2 linked regions of the Flammeovirga yaeyamensis genome follow. The protein of the gene in region 2 interacts with the protein of the main gene of each other region in a pairwise test. Links are inferred from orthologs where the notes say so. Each region holds a gene or a part of one and is shown on either strand. Other genes may lie near its edges.

Evidence for each region.
Region 1: the proteins of KMW28_RS05460 (region 2) and rfaD interact in binary tests that used the Escherichia coli proteins (3 or more experiments, as listed by UniProt). The link is inferred for Flammeovirga yaeyamensis from one-to-one orthologs.

The regions. Positions count from the first base shown.
Region 1 is NZ_CP076132.1:3,353,669-3,356,859, reverse strand. Bases 325-3,172 are described here. They hold rfaD (ADP-glyceromanno-heptose 6-epimerase), read right to left. Parts: upstream 2,311-3,172; coding sequence 1,339-2,310; downstream 325-1,338. Other genes in these bases: KMW28_RS13135 (OmpA family protein), read right to left, coding at 2,411-3,172; KMW28_RS13145 (alpha-amylase family glycosyl hydrolase), read left to right, coding at 325-1,253. Outside these bases: more of KMW28_RS13145, read left to right, coding at 1-324; more of KMW28_RS13135, read right to left, coding at 3,173-3,191. UniProt on the Escherichia coli protein: Catalyzes the interconversion between ADP-D-glycero-beta-D-manno-heptose and ADP-L-glycero-beta-D-manno-heptose via an epimerization at carbon 6 of the heptose.
Region 2 is NZ_CP076132.1:1,420,581-1,423,682, forward strand. The notes cover bases 287-3,045. They hold KMW28_RS05460 (1,4-dihydroxy-2-naphthoyl-CoA synthase), read right to left. Parts: upstream 2,208-3,045; coding sequence 1,365-2,207; downstream 287-1,364. Other genes in these bases: KMW28_RS05450 (hypothetical protein), read right to left, coding at 287-353; KMW28_RS05455 (hypothetical protein), read right to left, coding at 518-1,276; KMW28_RS05465 (hypothetical protein), read right to left, coding at 2,296-2,850; KMW28_RS05470 (amidohydrolase), read right to left, coding at 2,938-3,045. In the rest of the region: KMW28_RS05445 (hypothetical protein), read right to left, coding at 1-112; more of KMW28_RS05450, read right to left, coding at 162-286; more of KMW28_RS05470, read right to left, coding at 3,046-3,102. UniProt on the Escherichia coli protein: Converts o-succinylbenzoyl-CoA (OSB-CoA) to 1,4-dihydroxy-2-naphthoyl-CoA (DHNA-CoA).

The sequences.
Region 1 (3,191 bases), 1.9 Mb from region 2 along the record:
GCATCACCGATTATTATCAAGTGGATGAGAGATTAGGTTCGAATGATTTATATCTTGAACTTTCTCAGAAATTACATCAGAATAAGATGAAATTGATCAAAGATGTTGTTTTTAATCATATAGGAATTCAACATAAGTGGCTATCTGATATCCCAGATGATAATTGGTTAAATAATCAGCTATATATTGATCGATATGAAGCTAAAAATTATTTGGGTACAAATTACCATGTGAATACTTCTTTTGATCCCTATGCGTCTTCTGAGGATAAAATAAGTACACAGGAGGGATGGTTTACGGATCAAATGCCTGATCTAAATCAAAATCATCCATTATTAGCCAAATATTTGATCCAAAATACGATTTGGTGGATAGAATATGCACAATTAGATGGATTAAGAGTAGATACGTTTGGTTATGTATTTAAAGAGTTTAATGACCAATGGTGTAAAGCAATTTTAAAAGAGTATCCATCACTTTACATTGTGGCTGAAGTGCTTGTTGGAGAAACAAGTTATGCTGCAAGATATAATACATATAATAAGCATAATACTTCAGCAGTGACAGATCTTCCGTTAGCTTTTACTGCTTGTAATTCATTTTCAAAATCGGATAAATCTAAATATTGGGAGAGTCAAATGCTTCAATTGTATAATCAGCTTTCACAAGACTTTTTACATAAAAATCCATATCAGTTATTGACATGTTTGGATAATCATGATATAACAAGAGTTTTTTCCAAGGTAAAAACAGTTGAAAGATTAAAACTAGCCATTGGTTTTTTATTAACTACAAGAGGGATACCTCAACTGTATTATGGCACTGAACTACTTTTCGAAGGGGAAGAAAGTGATCATTCCTCACTTAGAAATGATTTTCCTGGTGGTTGGGATAAAGATAAGGTCAATGCTTTTACTGCAGAAGGAAGGAGTGATGCTCAGAATGAGATTTGGAACTTCATTTCTAAATTACTGAAATGGAGGAAAAATGCTAAGGCAATAGCAGAGGGGAAGTTAGTTCATTTTATACCTCTAGATGAAGTCTATGTATATTTTAGAATCTCAAAAGCACAGAGTATTATTGTTCTTATTAATAATAATGATAAAGAAGAAGTAAAAATTGATTTCTCAAAATATAAAAGCTGTGTAAAAGGATATGAAGTAGGTAAAAATATTTTGAGTAATCTTGAATTTAAACTAAAAGAAAACATGTTCTTAAGTCCGTTATCAATTTCTATTTTAGAATTAAAATAAAAAAAAGATGGTATCATTAATTTATGACACCATCTCTTAAATGAATCAAATATTAAAAAGCATTTATTTCAAACGCCTTTTTCTATTAATATCTTTTCGTATCCATCAAATAGTTTTTGACATAGTCCTCAACACCTTCTTCTAAGGAAGTGAAAGGCTTGTCATATCCAATAGATCTCATTTTTTGCATTGTTGCTTCAGTAAAATACTGATATTTATCTCTGATGTCTTCTGGAGTAGGGATATAAGAAATATTCTCCTCAATGCCCATTGCTTTAAAAGTAGCTTTAGTTAAATCAAGGAAAGTTCTTGCCTCACCAGTACCAACATTGTAAATACCTGAATCTTCAGCTTTTCTATGATGCATTAAGAACATCATCATTTCTACAACATCTTTTACATAAACGAAATCACGTTGTTGTTCTCCGTCTTTATAATCTGGGTTGTGAGATTGGAACAATTTCATTGCATCTGTTTTTCCAATTTGATTAAACGCATGGAAAATAACAGAAGCCATTCTTTCTTTATGATATTCATTAGGACCATAAACATTGAAGAATTTCAATCCAGCCCAGAACATAGGTTGTCTTTCTTGTTGTAAAGCCCATTTATCGAACTCATTCTTTGACTCTCCATATGGGTTTAGAGGTTTCAAGTTTGGAATAATTTCCTCACTATCTTCATATCCTAATTCACCTAAGCCATAAGTTGCAGCTGAAGAGGCATATACTAAAGGGATTGCATATTGAATAGTTGCATTCCACATTTTCTTAGTGTATTCCGTATTCAAATGAGAAAGGATATCTCTATTGAACTCCGCTGTGCTTGTTCTTGCACCTAAATGAAAAATGAATTCAACCTCAAGGTGATTTTTATCTAACCAATCAAAAAACTCTTCCCTTTCTACACGTTCCAATATTTTTTTTCCTTCTAAATTTTTATTTTTCTCAGGAAAAGAGAAGTCATCTACAGCGATAATATGGTTAAAATTATCTTCATTTAATCTAGATATCATGCAACTACCAATAAAGCCAGCCGCACCCGTAACTACGATCATAATTTCTTAATTTTGAATATTTGATTGGTAAAGTCATTTTGAAACGTTTCTTTTCAAAAGACAAGTGCGAAGATACAATAAAATAATAAAGTTATTGAGCTTACTGTGTCTTAATGACCTTGAATTCCGTTCTTCTGTTTTTTGCTCGACCCTCTTCGTTTGTATTCTCTGAAATAGGTTGGGTATCACCAAACCCTTTTGCTTGAAGTCGATATTCAGGAATTCCATTTTGATTGAGGTACCTTAAAATTGCATCAGCTCTAGTATTGGATAAATTCTGATTGTATTCTTTATCTCCTACATTATCTGTATGACCCTCAATTAATATATTTACTTTATCGTTTAATAATAAGAAGTTGAGTAAGGCTCTTAACTCAGGAATAGATTTATCTTTGATGACACTCGAATTGGTATCAAAAAATATATTTTCAAGTGTGACTTTCTGATTTAATTGGATAGGAGGAAGTTCAATAATTATATTTGATGTATCTCTATCAATCTCAAAATTTCTTGAATAGAATTCATACCCCTTTTTTAGAATATTACCACCAAGATCCACTTCGCTAGGTAAGTCATTAAGGATGACATGTCCGTTTTGATCTGTAATTTGATTCCTTAAAAGAACATTTTCTTCAAGATTATATAATTGTATCTGTGTTGCTATAAGCGGCATTTTTGTTTCAGCATCTACTATCGTTAGCTCAATTCTATTGACATGAGGAGTAATGATTTTTTCAAGAACAATTTCATCCTTATCATTATTGCCATCTGATATCTCATAAATATCATAATTTCCTAGACCGCCCAAACGATTTGACGCAACATATTTAATGTTCCCATCTTTATTCGCTGAATAAGAGATTTCATCAAATGGACTGTTT
Region 2 (3,102 bases):
CCATTGGTTCTGCTTTTTTGTAGTCAGATTTTTCTTTTAGTTCAATAATATCTTGACCAAAAGAACATATGGAATATAGTAATAAACCGAATAGAATAAGTTGCTTTTTCATGGTTTTAATAGTTTATAAAAAATGTTTTTGTTGTATTAATATCGACTTTTTATTGTGCTTTCTTTCGAAGTTTGTTTTGATGTTGGCCTAAAAACAAATCAGTTCCATGCCACGAGGCCATCTCTGAACGATATAATAATTTGCCTTCTTTTTCAATATGTGTAGCTGTTTTAGTAAGATCTTTTTGTCCAAAAGCATTTATTGAAAAAATAGATAGAAGGATAAAAAATAGTTTGTTCATGATCATTAGTTTTGCTTTAAAATTTAGAGAAAAAATACTTCTCTATATCAAGGACTTTAAGTTAGTTAATTTATTTGGTAATACAATGATAATTAACGATGTAAGAGAGGGTTTTGCATAGCTCTTGCACGGATGATGCATTGTAACCTCTCTACAATAGAAAATTAATCAATCATACCTAAAACAGCGTTAATTTTATCTTTTAATTCAGCACCATTTTCGTAATCTGGAATTAAATTTAGGGTAAAACCTCTTTCTAACTTGAAAAAATGTCCTTCTCTAAAGTTAAAATCACGGCTGCTTTTGATACCGATAAATTTGTTGTTTTTAAAGATGATAGATAGTCTATCTAAAGGAGACGGGTCAACTACAAAATCTTCATATACACCATAAAACACAAAATCATCATGATTGAAGACATCTATTTCTTCAAAACCTAATTTTTTCAATTTGGGAAGAAATTCTGCTTTAGTGTGATTTTGTGTAATTAAAGTAAATACTTGATTTTCTAAAAGACTCTCCTTTTTAATATTGTCTTTATAGGTATACCCTGCATAATAAAAGCTTTCTTCATCGGCAAACATTGGTTCGATTTTACTCTTTGTAGTACCTACCCATTTTCCTTTTGAGTATATCTTTTCATTAGCAGGAATAAAGCCTTGGTATCCTTTATTATCGATCCATATTCCGATTTCATACCAATTATCTTTCATGAAACCAAGATCAACTGCAACACTATTGTTGAGGCTTAATTCAACAACACCATTTTTTTTATCTCTGATATTCGCCGGACCGTCAATGATTTCGTTTTTATAATAAATCGTTTCTGCTTCTTGGTTTTCATTTTTTGATTTTTGTTCTGAAGTTCCAGAATCGCATGAAAAGAAGAAAATCGTTAGAAGGAGTAGTTTGAAGTATTTCATTGTTTTAGTTTAAAATAAAAAAAAGAATTTGTCATCCATTTAAGTAACGATGACAAATTCTTATTCATATAATTATTAGATAATTTTATCAAGGGAATTTCGGGAACTTCGAGAAGTCTCGTTTTCTCTTCTGAAGGAAAGCATCTCTACCTTCAATCGCCTCATCCGTTCCGTAAGCTAAACGAGTTGCTTCACCTGCATATACTTGCTGACCTACCAATCCATCGTCGATTAAGTTAAAGCCAAACTTCAACATTTTGATAGCTGTTGGCGACTTAGTCATAATTTCTTGTGCCCAGTCGAATGCTACTTGTTCCAATTCTTCGTGAGGAACTACTTTGTTCACCATGCCCATTTCGTAAGCCTCTTGTGCAGAATACTCAGCACCTAAGAAGAAGATTTCTCTTGCTCTTTTCTGACCTACCTGACGTGCCAAGTAAGCAGAACCAAATCCGCCATCAAAACTTGCCACATCGGCATCTGTTTGTTTGAACTTTGCATGTTCTTTACTCGCTAAAGTCATATCACATACTACGTGCAAACTATGGCCTCCACCTACGCACCAACCTGGAACGACAGCAATAACCACTTTATTCATAAAACGAATCTGACGTTGAACATCCAAGATATTGAATCTGTTCACGCCATTCGATCCTTTATAACCTGTATTTGATCTCACACGTTGATCACCACCAGAACAGAATGCCCAACCACCATCTTTTGGAGAAGGACCCTCACCGGTAATCAATACCACACCAATTTCCTGACTTTCATGGCAAATAATTAAAGCTTCCCATATTTCATCAACGGTTTTAGGTGTAAATGCATTTCTACATTCAGGTCTGTTAATTGCGATTCTCGCTACACCATCCAAACTCTTGAAGGTGATTTCCTCATATTCCTTAATTGTTTTCCACTCTAGATTTGCCATTACAAAATTAGTTTGTGTTCGATTCGTACAAATGTAATGACTATAGACTAAACTTCGAATAGGTTTTTTAATATTTAAGAGGAAATGTTTAGTTGTTTAATTTTTGAAGTAATCCCGTCTTAATTTCTAACCCATTTAGTTGATAAAACAACGCATCATCTTTTAAAACCAATTCAGCCCTCACCGTTCCATTTACCCCTTTATTCGATACAGCCAAAACATAAATGTAACTACTTGAATTAGGCTGAATCTCTTTATTCATTTTAGTTGATTTACCTAAGTTGTTTATCAAATAATTTTCCACATCTAAACCATACATAAATTGTGTTTTCTTCTCTTCTGTCATACTTTCTGATGGAAGGTAAAAAGAAAAATTCACCTCCTGATCTTCAGTTAGTGGATATACATCTGATGGAAATTTTAGAGAAAGGTGCAAAGTAGAATCAGAGGTGTTGATCACCTCAGAATAAAAGACCACATAAGTATATTTCGACCCATATTGATCTGTGTATTTTAACCCACCTTTAGGTAAACTATTTTTGATAGTTATTTTTTGATGTTCATAGCTATATTCTGTATCAACATCTTGAGCAAATAGTGATATTGTTAGAAAGTAGAAAAGAAAGAAGGAGTAGGTTTTCATTAGTGGAAAATGATAATTCTTGATGCCTGAAGATAAAAAAATACCCATCGTTTTCCAATGGGTATTCTTTTGACTCAATGCTTTTCCTTATTTTGATTCATATACAGTATTTCCATTCAACACAGTTTTTAATACTTTCGTTTTATGGATGTCATTTACATCAATGCTAAAGATATCTTGATCGACGATGATGAAATCAGCTTTTTTTCCAGCTTCTAAACTACCGCTTATGTCCTCTCTGAACATCACATA